2 regions of the Cupriavidus sp. FW306-1B-F12B genome follow, and region 2 is predicted to be linked to the other one. Evidence: riboswitches for the same ligand, from Rfam matches in the RefSeq annotation. Region 2 holds a riboswitch; the other holds the start of a gene.

Region 1 (14,697 bases), on a different contig from region 2:
CAGCACCAGCACCGAGCTGTGGCTGGTGCAGACCGTCGAGAAGCTGGCGCAGCGCTCCGGCCTGCCCATGCCTGAAGTGGCCATCTACGACGGCGAACCCAACGCCTTCGCCACCGGCGCGACCAAGAACAGCTCGTTGGTGGCGGTGTCCACCGGCCTGCTGCAGTCGATGTCGCACGACGAAGTCGAAGCGGTGCTGGCGCACGAGGTGGCGCACGTGGCCAATGGCGACATGGTGACGCTGACGCTGATCCAGGGCGTGGTCAACACGTTCGTGATCTTCCTGGCGCGCGTGGTCGGCTACTTCGTCGACTCGATGTTGCGCAAGAGTGACGAGGAGTCGAGCGGGCCGGGCATCGGCTACATGGTCACGGTGGTCGTCTGCGAAATCGTGTTCGGCATCCTGGCCAGCATCATCGTGGCCTGGTTCTCGCGCCACCGCGAATTCCGCGCCGACGCCGGCGCGGCCGGCCTGATGGGTTCGCCCACGCCGATGGTGTCGGCGCTGCGCCGCCTCGGCGGCCTGGACCCGGACGGCCTGCCGCAGAACATGCAGGCGATGGGCATCGCCGGCGGCAAGTCGTGGCTGGCGCTGTTCTCGAGCCATCCGCCCATTGAGCAGCGCATTGCCGCGCTGCAATCCGCGCGCTGAAGCCCGGGGCAAGCAATGCCCCCGGCGCCGCGGCCTGACACTGGCGCGGCGCCGGCTACCTGACAGGGAGTTTTCGATGCGATCGAGCGTGCTGGAACCGACAAGCCCCGTGTGGCGCGACACGCTGGCGCGATGTCGCCATGATTGCTACCACACGCCTGGCTGGCATACTGCCGCCGAGCGCAGCGACCACGGCAGCGCCGCCGCGGTACTGGTGCGTGACGGCGCCCACGAGTTGCTGGTTCCGCTGGTGCGCCGGCCCATTGCCTGCGGCAGCTGGGATGCCACCTCGGCCTATGGCTACGGCGGCCCGGTGTTGAGCACCGATGTCCCGGCCGGCTTTGCCGAGGAGGCACTGGGCGCGGCGCTCGCGCTGCTGCGCGAGTGCGGCTGCGTGTCGTGGTTTATCCGCCTGCACCCACTGCTCAATGCCGACTGGAACAGCCGCCTCGGGCTGGTGGTGGATCAGGGCGAGACGGTATCCGTCGACCTGACCAAGAGTGCCGAGCAGCTATGGCACGAAACGCAGGCGCGCCACAGGCTGGGCATCAACCGCGCCCGGCGCGCGGGCGTGAGCGCACGCCTGGACCGAGATTTCGCCATGCTGCCGCGCTTTATCGCGCTGTACAACGCGACCATGGCGCGCTTGGGCGCGTTGCCCTACTACTTCTTCGACGCGCAGTACTACCGCACCCTGGTGCGCGCGCTGGGCGACGACCTGCTGCTGTTCGTGGCCGAGGAAGACGGCTGCATGATCGGCGCGGCGCTGTTCACCGTGGCCCGGGGGACGGGCATCATGCAATATCACCTGTCCGCCTGGGACTGGGCGTACCGCCACCTCCAGCCGACCAAGACTGTGATCCATGCCGCGCGCGAATGGGGCCGCACCAACGGCCTGCACTACCTGCACCTGGGCGGCGGGCTGGGTTCGGCCAAAGACTCCCTGTATGAGTTCAAGCGCGGCTTTTCGCACGATACGCATGTGTACCGGACCCAGCGCCTGGTGGTGGACCCCGACCGGTACGTGGCGCTGTCCGGCGGCGACAAAGCCACGCTGGATGACCTGGATGGCTTCTTTCCGGCTTACCGGCGCCCGGGCGCGCGCTTCGAGCCGCCGCAGGCGGATGCCGGCGACAACGTGCCGGCGCTCGCGGCATTCAAGACCGGGACCTGAAGCCGGACTGCTGCGGCGCTAGTCGACCACCCGGCCCCGCAGCACCTTGACCTGACTGCGCTGGCTCTTGGATTCCAGCCGGCGCCGGCGCGAGGCCAGCGTCGGCCGCGTGGGCCGGCGCACGCGCGGCGGCGCGGCCACGCTGCGCACCAGTTCGTGCAGCCGCCGCACCGCTTCGTCGCGGTTCTGGTCGAGGCTGCGGAACTGCTGCGCCTTGATCACCACCACGCCGTCGCGCGTGATGCGGTGGTCGTGCAGCGCCAGCAGGCGTTCCTTGTGGTCAGGCGCGAGCGAGGAGGCATGCACGTCATAGCGCAGGTGCACGGCATTGGACACCTTGTTGATGTTCTGGCCGCCCGCACCCTGCGCCCGGATCGCCGTGATCAGGTATTCGTGATGGGGGATGACGAGGTCGTCGGTCATGGTGGGATCATAGCAAGCGCTGGTGGCACTACCGCCACGCATAGCCGATACCGACCCCGTAAGTGACCTGGTTGCGCGTACCGCGCTGGGTCACGATGGGGCTGTCGGCAGCATCGCTGGTCAGGCGCTGGCCGTAGACCATTACCCCCCGTAGAGCAACGCCAGCCAGCCGGTGAACTGTTCCAGGCCCCCGCCCGGGCTATAGACAGGCAGGCCGCTCGCCGCCGAATCCGATGGGGTGACGCCGAAATAGGTGCAGTTGAAACTGCCGCTGACCCACGCCGCGCCCAGTCCGACCCCCGCATAGACCCGCGGGTGCAGCGGCACCCACAGCGAACCCGTTGCAGCGATATGCATGCCGCCGTAGACGATGCCGGCATTGGTCATCACGTTGACGCCGCCGCCCAAGCGCCAGGGGACGCGGCCCTGGTTCAGGTATTCATAGCCGAGGTAGCCGCCGGCCTCGACCGTGGTGTCGATCTCGTGCAGGCGCGAGACCACCGGATCGTCAACGTCGTTGCGGCCCTTGCCGCCGGCAAACTCTGTGGTGGAGCCGATGCCAAGCCCGGCCATATTGGGGAGCGAGCCCGGCAGGCTCAGCGGTGCGGCGGGCACGGAGCTTGGCGCGCCGGCGAGCAACAGTGCCGCCAGCGCGCTGCGCGGCTTTGTCGAAATTGCCATGGTGGTTTCCGGGAGCGCGGCACACGGCCCGCCGCGCGAGATTGCGTGAATCGAGTGAATCTATCAGCACTGGCGCGCCACACAGCGAGGTGCGTGCAGAAAGTTTTCAGCGCGCGATTTAAGCCGCGCCGCTGTGCTGCCCCGGTGACGTAAATTGCATCCGTGACGGTACTTGCCAGGGCTAGATTATTCCGAACTAAGCAATGGGTAGTCGCCCCGCTTTGTCTTTTGTTTCGGGCGGCGCATGATAAGCCCAGCTTCGCTGATTGCCCTCGCTGTGCGGCACTATCCGTGATTTACGATGCGCAGTGTCCGCGTGCCCGCCGAAGCCTATTGGAACTTCACCATGCGCCCCCGCCTTGCCACTCTGCTCGACCGCCTCTGGGAACAAGCCGTGCGCACGCCGCAGCGCTTTGTGGTGCTGTCGTTTGCAGTTGCCTCGATGTTGCTGGTGATGCTCTCCGTCCATGGCCTCGGGCTGCTGCGCGATCACGAGATCCGGTCGCTGCAGCAGGGCCAGCAACTGCAGGTCGCCGGTATCAGTTCGGTGCTGAATGTCGAAGCCGAGCGGCTGATGAGCGTGCGCAGTTTTGCGCAGCACCTGATCCGCCTGCAGACGGGCCCGCACGCGATCGAGCCTGACCCGCCGCTGAAGGCGGCCTATGAGCACCGTAACGACGACGTCTGGGAACTCCCCGCACCGGAAGGCGATGCGGTCTTGCTCGGCGTCAGCCCCGCCCTGCTGGCGGGCCTGGAAGGCTTCTCCCGCCGCGACGGCGACCTGCTGGCGGGCCTGTACGTGGCCCGTGGCCTCAGCCAGCTCATCAGCGCCGAGCCGGTCAACCCGCTGGTGGCGCGCAAGCTGACGTACGTTTCGAACAATGGCTTCTTCGTCGCCTATCCGCCGGTGCCGCCCGCTGACGCCGCCGCCACGCTGCGGCGCGTCGCCGCCACCGGCTATATCCGCGAGCACCTGCCCGAGGCCAATCCCGACCAGGGCATGCGCTGGAACTTCGGCCCCGTGGCCGACGGCAGCGACGATATGTACTTGTCGCTGAGCGTGCCGGTCTACCTGGACCACCAGTTCCGTGGTGTGGCCATCACCGAGATCTCACAGCACAGCATGGACGCGTACCTGACCCGGACCACACCCGAAGGAGTACAGCGCTTTCTGGTCGATATCGACGGCAACCTGGTCGGTGCCAGCACCCGCGACGTCAGGCGCGGCGAGAAGCTGTCCGCCATCCTGCCTGCCTCCTGGCACGAAGCCACGGCGCGGGAAATGTTCCGGCGCGGTTCGGGCACGCTGCGCGCCGCCGACGGCAGCCGCATCATGTTCCAGCGCATCGGCAGCAGCACCCTGGCGCTGGTCGACTACTTCTCGGCCACCGACCTGCTGCTGCGCACGGCGTCGCACCTGAGCGCCGTGCTGGCCGCCAGCGCGCTGGCGCTGGCGTTGCTGATGTGGGTCACCTTGCAGGGCATCGGCAAGCTGTTCTCGCACTACCAGGCGCGCGGCGAGGCGCTGCGCGAGCTGGCCGAGACCGACGCGCTGACCGGCCTGACCAACCGCCGCGAGTTCGAGGCGCGCTTCGGCATCGAGTACGAGCACTGCCTGCGCGACAAGACGCCGATGTCGATGCTGATGATCGATATCGACCGCTTCAAGCGCATCAACGACAACTGGGGCCACGCCAGCGGCGACCGCGTGCTGCGGAAGCTGGCCGACGTGGTGCGCGCGACCGTGCGCGCCATCGACGTGCCGGCACGCGTCGGCGGCGAGGAATTCGCGCTGCTGCTGCCGCGCACATCGCTGGACGAAGCCACGCAAACCGCCGAGCGCCTGCGCAAGATCCTGGGCCAGACCGTGTGCGAGCCGGCCGCCGATGCCACTGCCAAGGGCAATATCCAGTTCACGGTATCGATCGGCGTGTCCGACATGGGAGTGGACGGCACCGACAACCTCGACACCATGCTGCAGGTGGCGGACCGCCGGCTGTACGCGGCCAAGGCGGCCGGCCGCAACCGGGTGGTCAGCGACGATCGCGTGCCGGAGCCTGCGCCGGGAATCGTCCCGGCTCCCGCCGGCACGAACTGACGGCCGGCGCATGCGCTTGCTTCAGGGCCAGCATCATGGCACGACATATCGGGAGGAAATTTGGCGCGCCCGGCTGGGATCGAACCAGCAACCCCTGCCTTCGGAGGGCAGTACTCTATCCATTGAGCTACGGGCGCACAGGACGGTTTTGCAACCGGTTTGTGGGTACAGCGGTTGCGGCGGGCGAGTGCCGCCGCAGGAAAGTCGCATAGGATACCGCGTTTGCCCCGTGCCGTCCATGCGGGCCCGCCAGGGGCTTCAGGGAACGTCTCGCAACCGCCGCTTTTTGGCACTGGCGGGGGGCCTTTGGCGCTATAATCGCCAGCTATTTGCGTCAAATCGTGCCCGCCACACCGCCGATGCAATGAGTCGACCGGGGTCAAGGCCGCGCGGCTTGTTGTCGGCGACAATCAGGCCCGGTCCGGGAGACAGTCCGCAGCGCGCAAATAGCAACAGACCCAAGTCAGGCAAGGGCCGCAGCCAGCACGGGCGGCCCGGATGGGGCCGGACAGCGGTCAGCGAGTGACCAAGACCGGGCCAGAATAAGCAAGCCGAGCGTAAGCGGCCAGAAGGTTTCCTGCAAAACTGAGAGTTCTGTATGAGCGACGTCCACAACGAACACGACGAACACGAGTCTCCCATCAAAACCCCGAAGCAGCTGATCGCAGTTGTGATCGCGGCTTTCCTGGTGCCGATCATCGTGATCATTCTGCTGGTCAACTTTGTCGGACACGGCTCGACTGAAAGCGCCGGCGCCGCCACCACGGCGGAAGCCGTCAACGACCGCATCAAGCCGGTCGCCTCGCTCGAAATCAAGGATCCCAATGCGCCGCGCGTCTTCAAGACGGGCGAGCAGGTCTACAAGGAAATCTGCGCCGCGTGCCACGCCACCGGCGCAGCGGGTGCACCCAAGTACGCCAACGCTGGCGACTGGACCGCGCGCATCGGCCAGGGCTTTGACGGCCTGATGAAGTCGGTGATAAACGGCAAGGGCGCGATGGCCGCGCGCGCCGGCACCACGCCGGACGACTACGCCGACTACGAACTGGCCCGTGCCGTGGTCTACATGGCCGACGCCGGCGGCGCCAAGTTCCCGGAACCGGCTGCCCCGGCTGCCGCCGCGCTGGCGACCGCCGCAGCCCCTGATGCCGCCGCCGGTCCGGCCGCCGCTGCCGCGCCTGCACCGGCCGCTGCAGCGGCCCCGGCAGCCGCTGCCGCCGCACCTGCTGCTGCGCCGGCCGCCTCGGCCGACGTGGGCAAGAAGGTCTACGAGCAGGTCTGCGCCGCCTGCCACGCCGCCGGCGTGGCAGGTGCGCCCAAGTTCGGCGACAAGGCCGCCTGGGCGCCGCGCCTGAAGGAAGGCATGGACGCGGTCCACAACTTTGCGCTCAAGGGCAAGGGCGTGATGCCGCCCAAGGGTGGCTACGCCGGCCCGGACGCGGACGTGATCGCCGCTTCGGACTACATGGCCAACGCCGCCAAGTAAGTCCGCCTGCTGCAAACGAAAAGCCCGCGCATATTGCGCGGGCTTTTTTTCGTCCGTACCGCCTGCGCGGCCGCTACACCACGCGCGAGTACCGCGCCCGCGGCACGAAGCGCACCGGCTGCGCGCCATCGTTGGCGGCAACGGCCTGGGCACCGGTGTCCGCGGGCCGCGCGGCGTCCTCGCGCAGGTAGTGGTCGAACACCATCGCCACGCGCCGCACCAGCAACCGGCCCAGCGGCGTCACGGTGATGCGTTCCGGCGCGCATTGCACCAGCCCGTCAGCGCCCAGTGCAGCAAGGTCGGCCAGTTCCGGCGCAAAGGCCGTGCCGAAGCGGATGCCGTGGCGCGCTTCCAGCGCCGGGATATCGAGCACCCCATTGCACATCAGGTCGCCGATGATCTCGCGCCGCAGGTGGTCGTCGACGCTCATCGCCACGCCGCGCGCCAGCGGCAGGCGGCCGTGGTCGAGCGCGCCGTAGTACTCGTCCAGCGTGCGCGCATTTTGCACGTAGCGCCCCGCGATCGCGCCGATCGCGGAAATGCCGAGCCCGACCTGGTCGTAGCCGGCGTGCGTTGAGTAACCCTGGAAGTTGCGCTGCAGCCGCCCTTCGCGCTGGGCCACGGCGAGGTCGTCGTCGGGCAGCGCGAAATGGTCCATGCCGATATAAACGTAGCCCTCGGCGGTCAGCCGCTCGATGGTGGAGACCAGGATGTCGAGCTTCTCGCCGGCGGGCGGCAAGGCGTTTTCGTCGATGCGGCGTTGCGGCTTGAACACATGCGGCAGGTGCGCGTAGCTATAGACCGAGAGCCGGTCGGGACGCAGCGCCAGCACCTGCTCGATGGTGCGGCCAAAGCGCGCCGCGGTCTGGTGCGGCAGGCCGTAGATCAGGTCCAGGCTGACCGAGCGGAAACCCAGCGTGCGTGCGGCATCCACCACGGCGCGGGTCTCTTCGAACGGCTGGATGCGATGGATGGCCTGCTGGACCTCGGGATCGAAATCCTGCACGCCCAGGCTGACGCGGTTGAAGCCCAGCTCGGCCAGCAGCGCAATGCGGGCGTGGTCGACGCGGCGCGGATCGATCTCGATCGAATGCTCGCCCTCGGCCGCCAGCTCGAAATGCTCATGCAGCAGCGCCATCACGCGGCGCATCTCGCCGGGGTCGAGGAAGGTCGGCGTGCCCCCGCCCCAGTGCGACTGCAGCACCTGGCGGCGCGGCCCGAGCCGGTCTGCCACCAGCGCCATCTCGCGGCCCAGGTAGTTGACGTAGCGGGCGCTGCGGCCATGGTCGCGCGTGATGATCTTGTTGCAGCCGCAGTAGTAGCAGATGTTCTCGCAGAACGGGATATGCAGGTACAGCGACAGCGGCGCCGGCGCGTCGGCGCGGCAGGCGGCGAGTGCGTCGTGGTACAGCGACAGGTCGGGCCCGTTGCGGAAGCGGTCGGCCGTCGGGTACGAGGTATAGCGCGGGCCGTTGCCGTCGATGCGGCCGGCCAGCGCGCGGAAGTCGGACAGTGCGCGGCGGTCGGGCGCAGGGAAAGTCATGGCAGACGGGATCATGGGGGCGCGGGGGTATGGGTGTATGACGGCCCATCGTAGGGCCGCACCGCCGCTGGCGCGTTGACCGCCGTCAAGCGCGGGCATTGGACCTGCGGGCGGCGGGCGTCACATTGGTGTCATGTGTGGCGGATACGCTGCGCGCCACCGCCGGCCCGCGCGTCACCTGCCCCTGCAATGCCAACTCCCGACCAGACATCAACGCATCCGCCGTACCCACCGCTGCGCAGCCACCTGGCAGCACCGGCCCGGCACCGGCGCCGCCTGCTTGCCGCCGCCGGCGCGGCCCTGGCCCTGCCCGCCTGGCCAGCTCTGTCGCAGACGCAGGCGCGCCGCACGGTCGTGGTCGGCCACCTGCTCGACCGCGGCGGCGCGCAAGCCGACCTTGCGCGCGACTACCTGGCCGGGGCCAAGGTCATGTTCGATGCTGTCAACGCCGGCAACGGCCCGGTGCGCATCGCGCACGTGGTCCGTGACGCCGATCCCGACCCGCGCCGCGCGCTGGCGCAGGCGGTGTCGCTGGCCGATACCGAACGCGCCGAGCTGCTGTTCGGCCCGGGCGACCGGCTGTTGCCGGCGCTGGCGGCATCGGCCGAGCTGGGCCGGCGCGGCGTGCAGATCGTGGCGCCGCTGTCGGGGCTTGCGCTGGCGGCCGACAACGTCTGGTTCACCCGTGCCGACTACCAGGCCGAACTGGACGCGGCGGTACGCCAGCTGCGCAGCTACGGCCTGACCAGCATCGCGCTGGCCCTGGCGCCGGACTTCGCCGCCCCGTCGCTGGCCCGGCTGGAGGCGCAGACCGGGACGCGCGCAGTGCCGCTCGACGCCAATCCCGAGGCCGCCGCCCGGCGCATCGCCGCCACTCGCCCGGGCGCGGTGATCGTGGCGGGCGATACCCTTGCCTACGCCGGGCTGGGCCGCGCGCTGGCGGTGCAGGGCTGGTACGGTTTCCTGGTCGGGCTGTCGTCGGTCAGCGCCACCGCCGCGCGCGAGATCCTGGGCGCTGGCTACAACGGCGGCATGGTGCTGACCCAGGTCGCGCCCGGGCCGCAACAGGCAACGCTGCGGGTGGTGAAGGAACACGTGGCGCGCATGAAGCAATACCTGGATGAGCCGCCGTCGCCGGCCACGCTGGCTGGCTATATCGGCGCGGCATGGCTGGCGCGCGCGCTGGCCGGCCTGCGCGGCAGCGGCGCGGCCGAGATGCGGCGGGCACTGCAGGGGCGCGTGGACGTGGGCGATTTCCCGCTCGACTTCACGCACGGGCAGCGCGGCTCGCAGTACGTCACGCTGGCGGCGTCAGCCGCGCGGTAGGGACAGGCGCGCGCGCAGGCCGCCTTCGGGGCGGTTGCTCAGGGTCAGCTCGCCGCCATGGCGCGCGGCAATGTCGACCGCGATCGACAACCCCATGCCGACCCCGCCGGTGGCGCGGCTGCGCGAGGATTCGACGCGGTCGAACGGCGCGAGCAGCACAGCCGCCATACTAGGCATGCCTGCACCCCGCGTCTTGTCAGCCTGGTAGGCCTTTGTATCGGGACTGTAGCGCCCGTTCAGCCCGGGGCTGTCTTGCCGCCGTTTCCCAGCAGTGCCTTGAGCGCGCCGAGCCGGTCCTTGGGGCTCATCGCCGGGGTTTCATCCACCGGCGCAGGCGCCTCCTCCAGCTTCATCTCGCCGATAAAGCGCGAAGGCTGGCACGAGTAGGTCTCTCGCGCGCGCTTGCGCTTCTTGCACCAGCTGACATGCAGGCTGCGCTGGGCGCGGGTGATGCCGACATACATCAATCGCCGCTCTTCCTCGATCTTCTCGTCGCTCATGTCCTCTTCTTCGCGGCAGTGCGGCAGGATGCCCTCCTCCACGCCGACCAGGAACACGTGCGGATACTCCAGCCCCTTGGACGCATGCAGCGTGGACAGCCGCACCGCGTCGGGATCTTCCTCGCGGCCTTCCAGCATGCTCATCAGCGCCACGGTCTGGGTCAGCTCCAGCAGGTTCTTGCCTTCGCTGCCGAGGCCGTCGGCATTGTCGAAGCCGGTGGCTTCCTCGCCCTCGGCGCCTTCGGGCTTGGTGCCCTTGCGCTTGAGCCAGTCGAGGAATTCCAGCGTATTGGTCCAGCGCGACTGCGCCTGCCGTTCGTCGAAGCTGTCGTACAGGTAGGCCTCGTAGTGGATCCCTTCCATCAGGTCGTCCAGCACCACGGTGGCGGGATCCTTGGCCGCGCGGTCGGCCAGCCGTACCATCGATTCGCAGAACACGCGCAGCGGCTCCAGCTGGCGCGGCTGCAGCTTGCCTTCGATGCCGCCCATCATCGCGGCCTCGAACAGCGACACCTTGGCCTGTCCGGCAAAGGTGCCCAGCGCTTCCAGCGTGGTGTTGCCCACGCCGCGGCGCGGCGTGGTGATGGCGCGGATAAAGGCGGGATCGTCGTCGGGGTTGGCAATCAGGCGCAGATAGGCGCAGATGTCCTTGATCTCGGCCTTGTCGAAGAAGCTCTGGCCGCCCGACAGCACATAGGGAATCCGTTCGCGCCGCAGGATCTGCTCAAACAGCCGCGCCTGGTGGTTGCCGCGATACAGGATGGCGTAGTCGCGGAACTGCGCGCGGCGCTCGAACTTGTGCGCGGACAGGCGGAACACCACCGACTCGGCCTCGTGCTCCTCGTCGTTCATCGGGTGGATGGCGATGGGGTCGCCCATGCCGTGCTCGCTCCACAGCTTCTTGTCGAACAGCTTGGGGTTGTTGGCGATGACCGCGTTGGCGGCTTCCAGGATGCGCACCGTGGAGCGGTAGTTCTGCTCCAGCTTGATCACCTTCAGGTCCGGGAAGTCGGTCTGCAACCCGCGCAGGTTGTCCAGCGTGGCGCCGCGCCAGCCATAGATGGCCTGGTCGTCGTCGCCGACCGCGGTGAAGGCCGGCGCGCGCAGGTGCGAGCCGCCTGCCAGCAGCTTCAGCAACTGGTACTGGCAGGCGTTGGTGTCCTGGTATTCGTCGACCAGGAAGTAGCGCAGGCGGTTCTGCCACTTGAGTTGCACCGTTTCATTGCGCGCGAACAGCTCGGCGGGCAGGCGGATCAGGTCGTCGAAATCCACCGCCTGGTAGGCGTGCAGCGTGGCCACGTAGTTGCGGTAGACCAGCGCGGCCTGGTGCTCGTCGGCATTGGCGGCCTGCGCGATCGCTGCCTCCGGATCGACCATGCCGTTCTTCCATAGCGAGATCGTGCCCTGCACGCCGCGGATCAGCTTCTTGTCGGTGGTGCCCAGCTGCTCCTGGATCAGGCCGAAGCAGTCGTCCGAATCCATGATCGAAAACTGCGGCTTCAGGCCCACGTGCTCGGCCTCCATGCGCAGGATCTGCACCCCGAGCGAGTGGAAGGTACAGACCGTCAGCTGTTTGAGCGGAATGCGCTTGCCCTCGCGTGTGGTCTTGCCCTCCATCAGCTTGCCGATGCGCTCCTGCATCTCCTTGGCGGCCTTGTTGGTAAAGGTGACGGCGGCGATATGGCGCGGCTCGAAGCCCTTGTCCTCGATCAGATGCGCGATCTTCTGCGTGATCACCCGGGTCTTGCCGGAGCCCGCCCCGGCCAGCACCAGGCAAGGGCCGTCCAGGTAGCGGACGGCTTCGGATTGGGCGGAGTTCAGGCCATGGGTCATGCGTGGGATGCGGTTGGAGGCAGGGAAATCGGCAGGAACAGCGGCAGGCCAGGCGGGACACGCCAGCACCCAAAAAACGGGCATGGCAGCAAAGCTGCCGATGTTAACACGCTGGCCGCGGCAGGTCAGTCAGCGCAAACCGCGTTGACACGGCCGGTTGTGTCACCGGCGTAACACTTCGTAAAGGCCGGAGCCAATCGCGCAACCAAACGCTCTAACTAGTATGTCCCCTGGCCTGCGCGGCGGGGTTGACATGCTTGAATCATCACATCGGAGCCAATAATGAAAACCCTGCAGACTTTGACCAAGGTGACCCTGATCGGCGTGACCGTCGCGGCCTTTGCCGGTTGCGCGGATATGACCCCGAAGCAGCGTAATACCGCCATTGGCGCGGGCGCGGGCGCCGTGGGCGGCGCCATCCTCACCGACGGTAGCGCGCTGGGTACGCTGGGTGGCGCGGCCGTGGGCGGCGTGATCGGTAACGTTGTCACCGACGACAAGAAGAAGTAAGCCAGACCACCGCAGCGACAGGTACGGCAGGCTCCCCTGGCCGGTTTGACAAAGGCCGGGGCCTCCCGTACATTGCGCGCATCCGACCGGGAGAGCGCGCATCGCCTGCGCCGCCGAAGGGGTATCACCCGAAAACTCTCAGGCACCACGGACCGATCGGATCGGCATGCAATATGCACACAATGCATGCCGAACTCTGGAGAGCGGCACCCGCCATTCGTGGCGAGCGTGCCCACCGAAGGGGCGCACGAGGAAGGGGTCCGGCAGGATCCGCCTTGTAATCTCTCAGGTATCGAGGACAGAGGGGTCATCCGCCGCAGCGGATTGCCACGCCACATTCAGGCGCGGCGAGCGTTGCGGCGGATGGCCCTTTTTTGTTTTCGCCAACCGAGACTGCCCCAGAGGATTCCATGACGCTCCAGGCCACGCCCCTCAACGCCATCCACCGCGCCCTCGGCGCCCGCATGGTTGATTTCGGCGGCTGGGACATGCCGGTCAACTACGGCTCCCAGATCGAAGAACACAATGCCGTGCGCACCGACGCCGGCATGTTCGACGTGTCGCACATGTGCGTGGTCGACCTCGCCGGCGCCAATACCCGCAGCTTCCTGCGCGGCCTGCTGGCCAACAATGTCGACAAGCTGCGGACCCCGGGCAAGGCGCTCTACTCCTGCATGCTGGATGAGAAAGGCGGCGTCATCGACGACCTGATCGTCTACTTCTTTGCCGAGGACCGCTTCCGCCTGGTCGTCAACGCCAGCACCGCGCTGGGCGACATCGAATGGATCCGCGCGCGCAATGCCGCCACCGGCAGCGATGTGACCATCACGCCGCGCCGCGACGATGTTGCGCCTGCAGGCGCGCAGCCTCTGGCCATCGTCGCCGTGCAGGGGCCCAACGCCCGCGCCAGGGTGTGGAGCACCTTCCCCTCGACCCAGCCTTCGGACACGCTCAAGCCCTTCAACGCCGCCGTGGTCCAGGACCCGGCCATCGGCGAGATCATGGTGGCGCGCACCGGCTACACCGGCGAAGACGGCTTCGAACTGGTGGTGCCGGCCGAGAACGTCGCCGCCGTCTGGGAAAAGCTGAACGCCGCCGGCGTGCGCCCCGCAGGCCTGGGCGCGCGCGACACGCTGCGCCTGGAAGCCGGCATGAACCTGTACGGCCAGGATATGGATATCAACACCTCGCCGCTGGATGCGGGCCTGGCCTGGACGGTGGACCTGCAGAGCGAGCGTGACTTCACCGGCAAGGCGGCACTGGCCGCGGCCGGTTCGCGCCAGCAATTCCTCGGCCTGATCCTGCGTGACAAGGGCGGCGTCCTGCGCGCCCACCAGAAAGTGATCACGCCGGCCGGTGACGGTGAAATCACCAGCGGCACCTTCAGCCCGTCGCTGTCCCAGTCCATCGCCTTTGCCCGCCTGCCCAAGGATGTCGCCGTGGGCGATACCGTGCAGGTGGAGATCCGCGACCGCAAACTCAACGCGACTGTGGTTAAACTGCCGTTTGTGCGTAATGGCAAGGCACTCGTGAGCTGAGGCTCACCCAACGGTCGCCCTCGCCTGCCGGCAGCTTCGCCGGGCAGGCATCACCCAACAAGAAACAAATCTGTATCCGGAGAACCTTCATGAATTTCCCCGCTGACCTCAAGTACACCGAGTCGCATGAGTGGGTACGCGTCGAAGCCGACGGCACGCTCACCATCGGCATCACCGACCACGCGCAGGACGCGCTGGGCGACATCGTCTTCCTGGAACTGCCCGAAGTGGGCAAGTCGGTCGGTGCCGGCGATGCGCTGGCAGTGGTGGAATCGGTAAAGGCCGCTTCCGACATCTACGCCCCCGTGGCCGGCGAAGTGATCGCCGTCAACGAGGCCGCCACGGCTGCCCCGGAGAGCGTCAACGCCGACGCCTTCGACGCGTGGCTGTTCAAGCTCAAGCCGGCCAACGGCGACGACGTCAACGGCCTGATGTCGGCCGACGCCTACAAGGCCAGCGTCGGCGCCTGACGCCGGCCGCGCCGGTCCATGGTTGGACCGGCCACTGCAGACTGACGCGCGCCGTCCCGGCTGACCACCGGCCGGCGCGCACCTCACGAGGTTCTTGCCAATGAACGCCCCGCTTCCCATGAACGCCGCCCAAGTGAACCGGCCCACGCTGGCCGAACTGGAGGCGCGCGACGCCTTCGCCGCCCGCCATATCGGCCCCGATACCCCCGAACAGCAGCACATGCTGAAGGTGCTGGGCTATGACAGCCGCGCCGCGCTGATCGACGCCGTCATCCCCGCCGCCATCCGCCGCCGCGACGGCATGCCGATGGGCGAGTTCACCGAGCCGCTGAGCGAGGAAGCCGCGCTGTCAAGGCTGCGCGGGCTGGCTGGCAAGAACAGGGTGCTGAAGAGCTTTATCGGCCAGGGCTACTACAACACCGTCACGCCCGGCGTCATCCTGCGCAATATCTTCGAGAACCCG
Region 2 (14,697 bases):
GTCGGCACGCGCTTTACCGACAAGGTCGAATCCGAAACCGGCAAGCTCACCGACATCGCCGCGCAGGTCACCGGCAGCGCGGTCGAAGTCGCGAGCCTGGGCGAGGCCTTTGGCGTGGCGGTGCAGCTGTTCAGCGAATCCAACGGCAAGCTGATCGACCACCTGCAGCGCATCGAGGCCGCGCTGGACAAGTCGATGACGCGCAGCGACGAGCAACTGGCCTACTACGTGGCGCAGGCGCGCGAAGTCGTCGACCTGAGCATGCTGTCGCAAAAGCAGATCCTTGAGGACCTGCAGCAGCGCGCCGGCCAGCAAGCGCCCAGCGCAGAGGCGGCATGAGAGAGGACCTTGACGCCGGCGTCGAGCCGACCGTTCCCGCGTGGGCCGTCTTTGGCGACCTGATGTCGGTGCTGCTGGGCGCGTTCGTGCTGGTCCTGCTGGGGGTCATCGGCGTGCAGATGGAACTGTCAGCCAGGCTGGAAGCCGAGGTGAAGCAGCGGCAGGAGGAAGCACAGCGCCGCGAGACGCTGGAAAAGGCACTGGCAGGGCCGCTGGCGGCCGGCCGCGTGACGCTGGTGAACGGCCGCATCGGCATCAGCGGCAACGTGCTGTTTGCGCTCAACTCAGACCAGCTGCAACCTGACGGCCGCGATCTGCTGAAAAGCCTGGCGCAACCGTTGTCGGCCTACCTGCGCAGCCGCGACGAGATCCTGATGGTCAGTGGCTTTACCGACGACCAGCAGGTGCGCGAAGGCAACCGCCGCTTTGCCGACAACTGGGAGCTGTCGGCGCAGCGCGCCCTGACCGTGACCCGCACCCTGATCGATGCCGGCATCCCGCCCACCTCAGTGTTCTCGGCCGCCTTCGGTTCGCAGCAGCCGGTGACACCGAATGCCGATGCCGAGGGCCGCGCAAAGAACCGGCGCGTCGAGATCTCGCCGGTGCCGCGCGTGACCGCAGGCACGGTGAAGGCACATGGCTAGCCTCGACGTGGCAGCCGATATCCGCGCGCAACTGGACGCCTGGCAGGCCAGCGGCGCCGACTATGCCGATCCCGTGCGCTTCCGCCTGATGCAAGCGCTGGCCCGCCGCGCCGCCGCACACAGTGGCGCGGTGCGGAGCTTGCTGGATGAGCGCCTGCGTGGCCTGGCCGCCGCGTATGCAGCCATCGTGCAGCGGTACACAGTTCAGGACAGCGATGTTGCCGATGGTGCCGCGCCGCCCACGCCAACAGCCGGCCCGGCAGCCAGCGCGCTTGGCGCACTCGTGCACGACATCACCGCGCGCGCCAGGCCCGCCCTCGCGGTTGCCTCAAACGATGCACGATCGCCCACGCCGGTGCCGGCAACCGCACCCCAGTCCGACGCGCCGCTGGTCGATGCCCTGGCCGACTACTTCCGCGAGACCTGGGCCAGGGTCAGCGTCGAGCAGCACTTCCGCCTGTCGCTGGAGCGCGTGCCGGAGAATGCCGGGCCGCTCAATACCGACCATCTCGTGCATCGTTCGCTGTCCCTGATGCGCGAGACGTCGCCGGAATACCTGCGGCATTTCCTGTCCTATGTCGAGGGCATGGCCTGGCTGGAGCAGTTGGGCGCGGCAGCAGCGGCCGAAAAAGAAGCGGCGCGCGCCGCCGCGGCCAAAAAGAGCGTGCGCGGCAAGGCTCGCAAATAGCAGTCCGGCCCGCGCCTCAGCGCAGCCGCCCCACCACCTTGCCGAAGGCCCCGCGTTCCAGGTGGTCGAGCGCCGCGGGCAAGTCCCCGAACCCATACTCGCTCTCGATCACCGGACGCAGCGCCAGCCAGTCCACGGCACGCACCAGGTCCTGCAGCGCGCGCCGGTGCGACACGCCGATCCCCTGCACGGTCACGCGGCCATGCAGCACCGGATAAGACGCTGGCGCGCAGCTCATCCCCCTGAAGATTGCCGATCACCGAGATCCGGCCGCCCTGCGCCAGCGCGGCAAGCGACCGGCCGAAGTTGTCTCCGCCAGCCAGTTCCAGCACATGGTCGGCACCGCGGCCGCCGGTCAGCTCGCGCACGGCAGCCGGCCAGTCAGCGGTGCGGCCGCGGTGGACGCCATGCGCCGCGCCCAGCTCCTGCACGCGCGCCAGCTTGTCGTCGCTGCCTGACACCACGATCACGCGCGCGCCCTGTGCGCGGGCGATCTGCACCGCAAACAGGGCCACGCCGCCGGTGCCGATCACCACGACGGTGTCGCCGGGCCGCGTCACCGTGGCCTCGGCCAGGGCTTGCCAGGCCGTCAGGCCGTCAGGCCGGCGCAGGTCAGCGTGCTGGCCTGCGCGGCGTCCAGGCCAGCCCGTTTCCTGCCGAACAAGCTGAGGGTGACGATCGATTTGCTGGTGGAAGCGATTCCCGGGGTGCTGGCGCTGGATTGAAGCCGGCGGCGCCAGCCGCCCGCTATCCCTTCACCGCAAACCCGTACAGCGCTGCCGCGTTGCGCCACCGGAGCGCAGCGGACAAGGCCGCGCCGGCCGCTTCGCTGTCACCGGGCGCCCCTTGCCCCGGCCATGCGGCAAGCATCCGGCACTCGTCGACCCGAGCCGGCGCCTCATGGTTGGTCCATGGCCAGTCGCTGCCCCACAGCAGCCGGTCAGCTCCCACGACTTCGTGCCATCGCTGCGCAAACCTGGTCCAGTCCTGAGGGGATGCAAGCCGGTACGGCGCGCTGATCTTCACCCAGACCTGGCGGCGCGCGCGCACGGCAGTCGCAACGTCGAAGATCGTGTCCTCGGCTCCCTCTGCACCTGGCCGGCCGAAGTGGTCAAGCACGACCGGCGCGCCGGCATTGCCAAGGGCCGCGTCAAGCTGCGCCAGCACCATGCCGCCATCACCGTTGCGGGTATGGAGTTCGACATGCCAGCCGAGCCCGGCGATCCTGGCGAACAGCCCGCGCCACGGCGCGGTGGAAATGCGCTGCCAGTCCGGATCGCCATACAGGTTCAGGCGGATGCCCCGCACGCCGGCCGCGTGCAACGTAGCCAGTTCCGCATCCGTTACCTCAGGGCCGACCACCGCGACGCCGCGCAAGCGCCCGGGCATGGCCTGCAGCGCGGCCAGCAGCGCCGCATTGTCGGTGCCGAGAAAACTGGTCTGCACCACCACCCCATACAGGTCCCCCAATCCGGCAAGCCGGGCGTGCCAGTCCTTCAGGTCAGCGGCATAGGGCGGCCGGTAGCGGGCCGATGGCGCGGCCACTCCGGCATCGAACACGTGGAAGTGGGTATCCACCAGCGGCAAAGCGCGCTTGCTCATCAGTCAGCCCCTCCGTGGCGCGGCTCAGTGGCGCGGGTATATCCGGATATGGCATCCGAACCCGCGTCAGTATTCTAGTCCTCTAGATGACATTGACATCAATTTAGCACGGGTTCGGCATGCCAGACAACGCGCTGCTCCAGACTACAACCACCGCCGCGGGCCTGAGCCGCTACGGCCAGATCGCGGCGGAACTGCAGGCAAATATTGTTTCGGGCGCGTGGGCGCCCGGCAGCGCCATCCCTGCGGAAGGCGCGCTGGCCAAGGAGTTCGGCATTGCGCTGGGCACCATCCGGCAGGCCATCGCCGTGTTGGTCCAGCAGGGTCTGCTGGAGCGCGTGCAAGGCAAGGGCACCTTCGTGCGCAAGGGGCTCAGCGGGGCCAGCCTGATGCGGTTTTTCCGCTTCGGCGGCGCCGATGGCGCGCCGGCGGTGCCGCGCTCGGAAATCCTGTCGTGCCGCACCGTGCGCCTGGACAAGGCCATGGCAACCCGCTTCGGGCTGCCGACCGGTGCGCGCGGGCTGGCGATCTCGCGCCGCCGCTGGCTGGAGGACACGCCCCGGCTGCTGGAATCGATCTGGCTGCCGCTGCCGCGCTGCGAAGCCCTGCAGCAACTCCCTGCGGCGCAGTGGGGCGACCTGCTCTACCCGCTGCTGGGCAGCGCCTGCGGCATCACGGTCCATCGCGCCGTTGACGAAGTGACCTTCCGCACGCTGGCAGCAGACGAGGCAGCGTTGCTGGACTTGCCGGATGCGCATCCGTGCGCGGTCGTGACCCGGCATGCCTTCGACCTGGGCGGCAACTGCATCGAATACCGGCTGACGCGGGGCGACGCCTTTGCCTTTCGCTATACCGCGGACGTCCGCTGACGGACCGCGCCGAGGAGACAGACCCATGCACGCACGCCACGCAATCGCCGCCACGGTCGCTGCCCTGATCGCCACCACCACGCTGGCGCAGGCCGCCGACACCGCCGCGGCCTGGCCGGCACGGCCCATCACGATCGTGGTGACGTATCCGCCGGGCGGCGGCGCGGACCTGATGGCACGGCTGATCGCGCCGGGTCTCGGGCGCGAGCTGGGCCAGACCGTCGTCGTCGAGAACCGCCCGGGTGCCGGCGGGCAGATCGGTGCCGCCTATGTCGCCAAGGCGGCACCGGACGGCTACACCATGATGGTCGATGCCTCCTCTTATGCGGTGAATCCCAGCCTCTATCCGCGCCTGCCCTACGATCCGGACAAGGCCTTCCGGCCGGTCGGCGTGCTGGCGCGCTATCCCAACGTGCTGGTGGCCACGGCGGGCTTTCCCGCCAGCAAGGTCAGCGACGTCCTGGCCATGGCCAGGCAAAAGCCGGGCTCGGTCGCCTTTGCGTCCTCGGGCAATGGCTCGGCGCAGCATCTGGCCGGCGTGCTGTTCGAGCAGCGCGCGGGGGTCGACCTATTGCATGTGCCCTACAAGGGCGGCGGCCCCGCCATGACCGATGTCATCGCCGGCCAGGTGCCGCTGTTCTTTGCCAACGTCGCTTCGAGCCTGCAGCACATCAAGGCCGGCAAGCTGAAGCCGCTGGCGGTGACCAGCCATGCCCGCACCCAGGCATTGCCGTCCGTGCCCACCATGCAGGAAGCCGGCGTGGCGAGCTATGAGGTCTATGAATGGAACGCGGCCTTCCTGCCCGCCGCAACGCCGGACCCGATCGCAGCGAAGCTCGCTGACGCCCTGCAGAAAGTCATGACCAGCCCCGAGATCCGGCAACGCGTGGCCGAGCTGGGCGGCGAGATCGTCGCTGCGCCGCCAGCACAGGCACGGCAATTCATCGACGGGCAGGCCCGGCTGTGGGCCAAGGTCATCCGGGACGGCAACATCAAGCCCGAATAGCACCAACTGGCACCGACTCTGCCCCACCACGGCCCAGCTACAGAACTTTCAGGAGAAATGCATGACCCCGATAAATCCCCTTCGCCGCCATCTGCTCAAGACCACCGCCGCACTGGGCGCGTGCGCGCTGGCGCCAACGCTGGCGCGTGCCCAGGCCTGGCCGGCCAAGCCGATCCGGCTGGTGGTGCCGTTCGCGCCGGGCGGCAGCTCGGAGATCGTGGCCCGCTCCACCGCGGCGGAGCTGACCAAGCTGCTAGGCGTGTCAGTCTTCGTCGAGAACAAGCCCGGCGCGGCCGGCAATATCGCCATGGGCGAAGTCGCGCGCGCCGATGACAACCACACGCTGATCCTCGGCCATATCGGCACGCTGGCGGTCAATCCGTTTATCTTCCCGAAGCTGCCCTATGACCCCGTCAAGGACTTCCGCGCGATCTCGCTGCTGTCCAAGGTGCCGAGCCTGTACGTGGTCCACCCGGACGTCCCCGCGAAGAACCTGAAGGAGTTCGTGGCGTTGGCCAAGAGCAAGCCCGGCAAGCTGAACTACGGTTCGGCCGGCAACGGCAGCGCCGGCCATCTGGCCTTTGAATACCTGAAGGCCGCGACCGGCACCTTCATCACCCATGTGCCGTATCGCGGCAGCGGTCCGCAGATCACTGACCTGCTGTCGGGGCGGTTGGACGCAGCCGCGGTCGGCGCGCCGGCGATCATCCAGTTCATCAAGGCCGGCAAGGTGCGCTGCATCGCCACCGGCACGACCCAGCGCATTCCCCAGCTGCCCGACGTGCCAACGGTTGCCGAACAAGGCTATCCCGGCTTCGAAATGACGCAGTGGTATGGCCTGCTGGCACCGGCATCTCTGCCCCAGGCGGCCGCCGACAAGCTGGCGGACGCCACCGTGAAAGCAGTGAAGAGCAAGTCGTCGGTCGAGCGCCTGAGCGCGGATGCGGCGATTGTGGTGGGCGACACGCCGGCGGAGTTCTCGCGCTTTATCGCGCAGGAGCAGCAGCGCTGGAAGCCCATCATTGCGCGCGCGGGAATCAAGCCGGATTGAACGCAAGGGGATGGCGCGGCGCGCCGGGGCTCACGGTCGCTCCTGCCACACCGCGACGCCACCCGGCGTCCCGGCACGGCCATCCAGGCTGATCTCCACGCGCGTCAGGTCCTCGCCGATCAGTAGTTCACCGGCATACGTCTTGCGGACCCGCTCGGCAATCTGCCCGACCGTGGCATCGCCGTTCAGGCCGATGTGACTGAACACCGCCAGCCTCGGCCCCGCAGCCTGGAAGACCCGCGCGGCATCCTCCGGCGAGGACAGGTGATCGTAGATGGCACGGTACGCGGGGTTGGAAGCCAGCAGCGCATCGGGGATCAGCGTGACGCAATGCACCAGCACGTCGGCGTTCTTTGCCTGCGCGACCACGGCGGGACTGAACCGGGTATCGCCCGACAGCACCACCACCCGGCCCCGATAGTCAATCCGGTAGCCATACGACGGCCGGATGTTGTCGCCGTGGTCGTTCTCGAATGCCGTCACGCGGACCCCGTCTTTTTCATAGACGACCCCGGGCGCGACGTCGCGGGCATCGATGGTGATGCCCGCAAGCGCGCTGCCCTCATCCTTGTGCCGGATGGCGATGTCCGCGGCAAAGGCCTGGCGCAGCCCATCGGCAAGCGCGCGCGTGCCCGCCGGGCCGTACAGCGCCATGGGCTTGTCGCGGCGGCCGTAGGGCGGCCGCAGCCAGCCAGTCAGCCACAGGTCGGGCAGTCCCACCAGATGGTCCGAGTGGAAGTGCGTCAGGAAGTGCGCGTCGACGCTGCCCAGCGGAATCCGCAACTGCCACAGGCGCACGGCCACATTGCGGCCAAAATCAAAAACCAGCTTCTGGCCGCCGGCCTCGACCAGCGTGCTGTAGCCAGCGCGCGTTGCCGAAGGCACCGGGGTGCCCGTGCCCAGCAGCGTCACGCGGAAATGGTCAGTGCGTTCCGGGGCGGCCGCAGCCGGGGCGGGCGTGGCGGCGACCGACAAGGCCGTGGCACACATCAGGGCGATGCCGGTCAGCATCGCCAGCAAGCGGGATGATTTCATCGTTCTACCTATTGAAAAGGGTGACAGCGCTGCAGCGCCTCAGAAGATCTGCTTGACGCCGAGCATCACGCCGGCCTGGTTGCCGCCCGCGCTGGGATTGCCGCCGGGGCTGCCGCCGCTGACCGACAGCGCCGACTGGCCGCCGTTGTCGATATAGCCCGCCGTGGCATACACGGAGGTGCGTTTCGAGAACGCGTAGGTGCCCCGGATCGCGCCAAGCCAGGCCTTGTTCGCGCTGCGCCGGTACTTCACGTAGAAGACTTCGCCGGCAAGGTTGAACGCGGGCGTGATGTCGTAGGACGCCCCCGCGAACCAGAGGTCGCTGCGCGGGGTGCTGCTTGCTTCGTTGTTGCGAGACAGCAGTCCCAGGCCCAGCTTGGTCCGCGGCAGCAGCATGTAGCCGCCCAGCGAGAAGCGGTCGTCCTTCAGGCTGCTCCGGGTCAGGCCACCAAAGGCGCCGGGGCCGCCGCGCAGCGAATCGTAGGCGGCGCTCACGCCCCACCAGTCAGTCTCGTACATCAGCATGGCCGACCATTCGCGGCAGGCGTGCGAGTCCGCGGGGTTCTCGCCCGCACAGTTGGTGCCGGCCGGGCCCGGTCCCGCATTGACGGTATCGCGGCCCAGGCTGTACGTGGCGCCAACGGTGACGCCACCGAACTTGCCCTTGTACGAGACCGCGTTGTCGGCGCGCGTGTTGGGGATATAGCTGTCAATCGAGCCGACACCGTAGACGTTGGAGGTAAGGATGTCGGTATCCAGACGCGCCCAGAACAGCATGGTGTACTGGCGCCCAAACCCGATCTGTCCCCACGGGCCGCTCAGCCCGACGAAGGCCTGCCGGCCGAACAGTCGCGCGCCCTGATTCGAGACGCCTGAATCCGGCGCGAAGCCGGATTCCAGCACGAACACGCTCTTCAGCCCGTTGCCGAGGTCTTCCGAACCGCGCAAGCCCCAGCGCGATGGCACAGTCGCAGCCAGCGACGGCTGGCGCACCAGGTCATTTCCCGCCGCACCCACGTGGTTGAGGTATTCCACACCCGTATCGATCACCCCATAGAGCGTCACCGATTGCGCCGCCGCCACCAGCGGCATGGCGGCAGCCAGGCCGGCCGCGTATCTGTTGAATTTCATTCTGTCTCCCCTGCTTCCTGTGGCGGCAACCTGCCAGGCACCCTGGCAGCCCCCATATGTTCATATTTGAACATCTGTTTCTTTATTGAACCACCACGGGCGAATACTACCGCCCCGTTTTATGGAGGCCGAGTGGGGAAACTACCGATGTGTGGGGAGGGGTTATGGCACGCCGCTGCGCTGCGCGTCACGCAGGCGCAGCCGACAAGAAAGGCGGTGAACCGCGTTTGCCTGAGGCGCGCTCCAGCGTGGGCTGCGGGCCCGCGCTGGCCTCATGGAATTCCGGTGCGCGCTCAGCCGGCGATGCCAGCCCAGCGCAGGTGCTTGCCCCAGTCGGCGTCGCTGATCACGCCGGACACGCCGTGCCGCTGGCCATCGGCGCGATAGAAGTAGGTGCGCGGCATCTCGCCCATCCAGTCCGGATCGACCGCATAGCGCAGCCGCTCCTGCGGCTCGTGCCCGAACACCCACGCGTTGCGCGTGAGCCTGACGCGCTGGAGCAATTGCTGCACCTGTGGCAGCGCGTCGGGGTTGTCCGTCGCCAGCGTGACGACGCGCAGGTCCGGATGCCGCGCGCGCAGCTTGCCGATGGCGTCGAAGTTGCGCTTGCAATAGACGCAGTCGAGCGACCACACCACCAGTACAAAGGGCTTGCCCTTCTGGCTGGCCGCCAGCTGGGCGGCGCTGGCCGATGCGAACACGGCGACGCGGTCGGCCGGTTGACTACCGGCATTGGCGGCCGTCATCGCCAGGGTCAGGACGGCAGCGGCGAGCAGCTTGCGGCGGGATGGCATCATGCACCCTCCTTGCCCAGCGGGAACACCTGGAAGCCCTCGGCCTCGGTACGCCACAGCACGTAGGCGCGGCCCGCATGCTGCAGCAGGTGCGGCTGGTCCGAGTCGCGCTCCGTGCCGGCCAGCTTGCGCGTCTGCCAGGTCTTGCCGCCATCGTGCGACAGCATCGCGGACAGCCGCGTCTGCTGGCCGTCGAACGATTTCCAGGCCACCGCGATCTCGTTGTCGTTCAGCGCGACGATGTCGGCATGCTGCGCGCGCGGGTCGTCCAGCGGGCGCTGTGCCTGCAGCTTGCCGTCCTTCCAGCGCCCCACCGAGACCGTGGGCTTGCCTTCGCGCACGTTGAACCAGACCATGTGCACCGTGCCATCGGGCGCCACCGAAGCGCCGGGGCCGTGGTGCGGGCAGGCGTCGATGCGCCAGTCGTCAAAGGTGGCGCGCTGCATCGGCGTGGCCTTGCCGTCGGTGCCCAGCAGCGCCAGCGCGTGGTCGCGCGCGTTGGGCGGGAATACATGGCGCCACAGCGCCAGCATCTTGCCGTCGGGCGTGGGCGACAGCGCGATGCGGCAGCATTCGCACGACTGGTCGGCAATCTTGTAGTCGCCCTGGAAGGTCTTGCCCTGGTCGGCCGAGACCGCGTAGTAGACCGCGGCGCCGGCGTACGGCCGCTTGCGCGCCTCGGCGGCAACCACGTCGCGCTTGTCGATCCAGCTGACGAAGACGCGCCCGGCGTTGTCCACCGCGATGGCGTCGAAGCGGTGGGCGATCTGGTCGCGGTTGGCATGCACCGTCAGCGGTTCGGCAAAGGACTTGCCGCCATCGGCGGAATGCGCAAAGCGGATAAAGCCGGTCCACGGCTTGGGCAGCGGCTGGGTCCAGGTGACGAAGATCTCGCCGTCGCGCCCCGCGGCGACCTTGGGCCGGCTTTCATGATCGGCGGCGACCTGCTCCGGCACGTTGTTGACATGCTGCGCCGGCCCGAAGCTGCGGCCGTAGTCGGTCGATGCACGTACCGCGACGTAAGGGCCGTCCTTGTAGGCGACCCACAGCTTGCCGTTTCGGTCGAACGCGGCGCCGGTGCCAAGCTCGCTCATCTTCGCGGCCTTGGCCTGCGCGCCGTGGCCGCTGTGATCGCCGTGCGTTTGCGCGGTCGCGGCCAGCGCGGCACCGGCCATCATCAGCCCGGCAACGATCAAGCGGAAACCGGGGCGAACGCCTTGCATGGATATGGTCAGCCTGTTCACGTGCTCAGAAGGAAAGTTTCGCCTCGGCGTAGAACGTCCGGCCCGGATACGGGTGGTAGACGTAGTAGCGCTGGTCGGTGAGGTTGTCGATGCCAAGCCCGAGGCGCACGTTCTTCGCAGGCCGGTACGTCAGCTTGACATCAAAGGTCAGGAAGCTGCTGGTGCCGCCGAAGGTGTCGGGATTGACGTCGGAATTGTCGAGCGTATTGTACTGCCGCCCCGAATAGGTCATGGCCAGCGTGCCGGCCCAGGCCGGCGTGATGCGATAGGTGCCCATCAGGTTGGCCCGCCACTTGGGAATGCGGTAGAAGTACTTGCCCACCGAGGCCGGGTTGTTGGCGTTCTCGAGCGTCTTCGAATGGTTGTAGGCCCCGCTGGCCGACAGGTCGAAGCCGCTGACGAACACATCGCGCGCGTCATAGGCCAGCTCGATGCCGCGGGTGCGCACGCGGTCGACGTTCTGGAAACTGGTGACGGTCGGGAATACCGTGGTATTGGTCTGGCTGACCAGGGCATCGCGGATATCGTCCTCATACACCGAGACCCGGAAGTACGACGAATCCAGCGTGCGCTCGAAGGTCAGGTCCTTCGAGAATGACCGCTCGGGCCGCAGGTTGGGATCGTTGTTGATCAGCGCGGTGCCGGTGATGCGGCCCTGGAACAGCTCGCTGACAGTCGGGTAGCGATAGGCCTGGCCCAGCGACAAGCGGCCCAGCCAGTCCTGCCCGAAGGCCTTCTCCAGCGCCAGCTTGGGCGACCAGTTGGATTCGCTGCGCACCGGGTAGCCGATGTCCACGCCGGGCTGGCTGCGGCTGCCGTCATAGGCGCGCCAGTGTTCGTAGCGCACGCCGGGGATCAGCTTCCAGTCCTCGGCAAAGTACCAGGCGTCCTGCGCATAGAGCGCCTGGGTCTCGGTCTTGCCGGCAAAGGCGTTGTTGAAGGCGGTGATGGTGACCGCCTGCCAGTCCGAGGTGTTGTAGGTGGTGTTGCTCAGCCGGTAATTGTCATAGTGGTAGCCGAACGTGACCCAGTGCCCGCCCTGCAGCAGCTGCGGGCGGTAGTCGGCCTTCAGGTCGAGCGTGCGCCAGCCGGTGCCGTCGCCATAGGTCACCGTGCCCGGCCCGCTGCCGGCGGTGTTGGCGCTGCGGCTGATGTCCTTGCTGACATCGAACAGCGACGCCACGCCCGAGAAATTCCAGCCGGTCTCATTGCGCGTGCGCAGCGACAGGCCATAGAGCCAGCGCGCGTCCTCGCCATTGCTGGGGGCAAAGGCGTTGGCGGGAATCACATAGCGATAGCCGCCGATATTCACGGGACCGCTCGACACAACATTGCCATCGGCATCGCGCAGGTAGCTGCCGGTGGCGCTGGAGCGGTCCTGCTGCCAGTAGGCCGCGGTGAACTGCGCCTGCAGGGTATTGGTGATGTCGTAGCCAAGCTTGAGCTTGAGCTGGTCCTGCACGGTGTGGGTGACGCCCTCGCTGTTCACGCCCATCACCACGCGGTCGCGGCCGGTCTGGTCCTGGTCGAAGTAGGCGCCGGTGACCGGCTTGTCGGCAGAAGTGGCGCGGGCCGTGGAGCGTGCCGCGGTATAGAAGCTCAACGGCTGGCTCTTGCTGTCCTGCCGGTCCACGCTGACCAGCCACGAGAACGGGCCGACGCGGTCGCCCACATAGGCGTTGGCGTGGACCCCGTTGAAGTTGTCGTGCGTGCCGTACAGGCTGAAGCGCTGCGTGAACAGCTGCACGCTGGCATCGCCCTCGAGCTTCTCCGGCGTGCGCGTGGTGATCAGCACCGTCGCACCCAGCGAGTTGCCGGGATATAGCGCCGAATACGGGCCGTACAGCACATCCATGCGCTCGATCTCGGCGCTGTTGACCAGCGACCAGCGCGGCGGGAAGCTGAAGTCCGACCCCAGCAGGTTGGACAGCAGCAGGCCGTCCGCATACACCAGCCCGCGCGCCGACTGGCGCGAACTGGTGCTGCGCACCGAGATGATCGAGTTCATATCGCCGATGAAGCGCTTGCGTACGGCGAGGTTGGGCGCGTACTTGAGGGCGTCTTCCGTGTTCACCACATTGAAGTCGGCCATGCGGCGGCTGCTGATGCCGTAGGCCGGCGAGGGCGTGTTGGGCGGTATCGCCGGCGTCTCGGCGCGCTCCGACTTGGCCGAGACCACCACCTCCTGCAGCGGCTCGGGCGCGTCCACCACCTGGGCGGCGGCGACGGCGGGGCCCATCAGCACCGCCGAAACGGCCAGTGCAATGCGATTTTTCTTCACTGGAAAACCTTGTTGTCGTCTTTTTCGACTCACTCCACCTGAGCGCAGCATACGGCGCCTCTCCCCGAGAGCGAGCGCTGACATTTTATGGGGCACGGGGACGCAGGCCGATGCGACATAGCGACGCGGGCGGCAGGCCGCCTAAGCGTTAACCCGCATATCCAACGTCGAGCCTTGTCACTACATTGCCCCGATTGGCATCAAGCCAATGTGATGCAGGGAGAGACTGTCGCGGCGCCCGCCGCGGACAGCGCCGAAGGAGCAACCGCCCCGGAAACTCTCAGGCAAAAGGACCGGCATCACCAGTCAGTGCACTCTGAAGAATGCCGGACGCTATCGTCCGCCGGCATACCGAAGGAGCAAGCGCGCCCCGCCCTCGCGGCCGGGTGTCGTGAATCTCTCAGGTCCAGAACAGAGGGGGCGTCCGCCACGCATATTGCGTCCGGGCTCCCACCATCGACGTTCCTGGAACCTGCAGATCATGAAATCAATCGCTGTCATCGGCGGTGGCATCACGGGTGTCACCACGGCCTACGCGCTGGCCCGGCGCGGATTCTCCGTCACACTGTTCGAACGCCACCGCTATGCCGCCATGGAGACCTCGTTCGCCAATGGCGGCCAGTTGTCGGCCTCCAACGCCGAGGTCTGGACCCACTGGTCGACCATCGTCAAGGGCATGAAATGGATGCTGCGCAACGACGCCCCGCTGCTGGTCAATCCCCGGCCCAACTGGCACAAGCTGTCCTGGTTCGCCGAGTTCATCGCCGCCATCCCCCACTACCGCCGCAACACCATCGAGACCGCGCGCCTGGCCATCGCCGCGCGTGAACACCTGTTCGCCTGGGCGGCGCAGGAAGGCATCGATTTCGACCTGAAGAAGGAAGGCATCCTCCATATCTACCGCGACAAGGCCGGCTTCGAGCATGCCGGCCGGGTCTCGGCGCTGCTGGCGCAGGGCGGGCTGGAGCGGCGCGCCGTGACGCCCGAGGAGATGCGCGCGATCGAGCCGACGCTGGCCGGCTCGTACTACGGCGGCTACTTCACCGAGAGCGATTCCACCGGCGACATCCACAAGTTCACCAGCGGCCTGGCCGCAGCCATCGATCGGCTGGGCGTGCGCTGCCTGTACGGCCAGGACGTGCAGGCGGTGAAGGCCGACGGCAGGCGCGCCACCGTGACCGTGCAGGACGGCGCCGACACGGCCACCTCCAGCTTCGATGGCGCCGTGATCTGCGCCGGCACCGCCAGCCGCGCGCTGGCCGCGGGGCTGGGCGACCGGGTCAACATCTATCCGGTCAAGGGCTATTCGATCACGGTCAACCTGACCGACGAGGCCAGCCGCGCCGCCGCACCGGTGGTCAGCCTGCTCGACGACGAAACCAAGCTGGTCACCAGCCGCTTGGGCGACGACCGCTTCCGTGTGGCCGGCACCGCCGAGTTCAACGGCTACAACCGCGATATCCGCGCCGACCGCATCCGCCCGCTGGTGGAATGGGTGCAGCAGTGCTTTCCCGGCGTCAGCACGCGCAGCGTGGTGCCTTGGGCCGGGCTGCGGCCGATGATGCCGGACATGCTGCCGCGCGTGGGGCGCGGGCGGGCGGCATGCATCTTCTACAACACCGGGCACGGGCACCTGGGGTGGACTTTGTCGGCGGTGACGGCTGATATGGTGGCGGGAGTTGTCGACCAGCATTTCGGCGCGAACGTGGCAGTCGCGCCGGGTGCGCCGCTGGCATTGGCCAAGGCCTGAGTTCGCGGGTGTTTTCTCCCACTCTCCCATTTGTGGGATAGGGGCCACTGTGCGCGAACAGCGCCGCGCCATGATGGAAGCATGGGGCGGCGCATGTATACGCTTGAAGAATAGTGGACGTGATGCCCTATCTTCGCCCGGATGAGTATCCAAGCCATCCACCAATTAATGAGGCTGCGACCATAGACACGAACCAGCCAACAAAGAACAGATTCGATGCATGCTGCTTCGTGTCGAACAAACTTCCTGTCCCGCGCAACACT

The links. Region 2 has a riboswitch for glycine ahead of AC3WLE_RS11590 (D-amino acid dehydrogenase). Riboswitches for the same ligand answer to the same signal wherever they lie in the genome.
Region 1: another riboswitch for glycine. It lies ahead of gcvT (glycine cleavage system aminomethyltransferase GcvT); the one in region 2 lies ahead of AC3WLE_RS11590 (D-amino acid dehydrogenase).

What each region holds. Positions count from the first base shown of each region.
Region 1 is NZ_JBYSXC010000007.1:56,757-71,453, forward strand. Features, by position in the region: gene htpX (protease HtpX) at 1-652, shown strand, start outside; gene AC3WLE_RS13935 (GNAT family N-acetyltransferase) at 741-1,826, shown strand; gene arfB (alternative ribosome rescue aminoacyl-tRNA hydrolase ArfB) at 1,845-2,249, opposite strand; gene AC3WLE_RS13945 (MipA/OmpV family protein) at 2,278-2,391, opposite strand; gene AC3WLE_RS13950 (MipA/OmpV family protein) at 2,391-2,930, opposite strand; gene AC3WLE_RS13955 (diguanylate cyclase) at 3,277-5,028, shown strand; tRNA gene AC3WLE_RS13960 (tRNA-Arg) at 5,090-5,165, opposite strand; gene AC3WLE_RS13965 (c-type cytochrome) at 5,627-6,514, shown strand; gene hemN (oxygen-independent coproporphyrinogen III oxidase) at 6,588-8,057, opposite strand; gene AC3WLE_RS13975 (ABC transporter substrate-binding protein) at 8,247-9,383, shown strand; partial or broken gene AC3WLE_RS13980 (ATP-binding protein) at 9,369-9,539, opposite strand; gene AC3WLE_RS13985 (UvrD-helicase domain-containing protein) at 9,620-11,716, opposite strand; gene AC3WLE_RS13990 (YMGG-like glycine zipper-containing protein) at 11,999-12,226, shown strand; glycine riboswitch at 12,304-12,391, shown strand; glycine riboswitch at 12,413-12,538, shown strand; gene gcvT (glycine cleavage system aminomethyltransferase GcvT) at 12,637-13,764, shown strand; gene gcvH (glycine cleavage system protein GcvH) at 13,854-14,234, shown strand; gene gcvP (aminomethyl-transferring glycine dehydrogenase) at 14,335-14,697, shown strand, end outside.
Region 2 is NZ_JBYSXC010000005.1:321,634-336,330, reverse strand. Features, by position in the region: gene AC3WLE_RS11655 (DUF802 domain-containing protein) at 1-339, shown strand, start outside; gene AC3WLE_RS11650 (OmpA family protein) at 336-983, shown strand; gene AC3WLE_RS11645 (DUF2894 domain-containing protein) at 976-1,671, shown strand; partial or broken gene AC3WLE_RS11640 (zinc-dependent alcohol dehydrogenase family protein) at 1,688-2,311, opposite strand; gene AC3WLE_RS11635 (amidohydrolase family protein) at 2,419-3,273, opposite strand; gene AC3WLE_RS11630 (GntR family transcriptional regulator) at 3,393-4,142, shown strand; gene AC3WLE_RS11625 (tripartite tricarboxylate transporter substrate binding protein) at 4,168-5,148, shown strand; gene AC3WLE_RS11620 (Bug family tripartite tricarboxylate transporter substrate binding protein) at 5,210-6,199, shown strand; gene AC3WLE_RS11615 (MBL fold metallo-hydrolase) at 6,230-7,234, opposite strand; gene AC3WLE_RS11610 (porin) at 7,274-8,365, opposite strand; gene AC3WLE_RS11605 (TlpA family protein disulfide reductase) at 8,659-9,162, opposite strand; gene AC3WLE_RS11600 (sialidase family protein) at 9,159-10,382, opposite strand; gene AC3WLE_RS11595 (TonB-dependent receptor) at 10,408-12,735, opposite strand; glycine riboswitch at 12,892-12,990, shown strand; glycine riboswitch at 12,991-13,109, shown strand; gene AC3WLE_RS11590 (D-amino acid dehydrogenase) at 13,121-14,434, shown strand.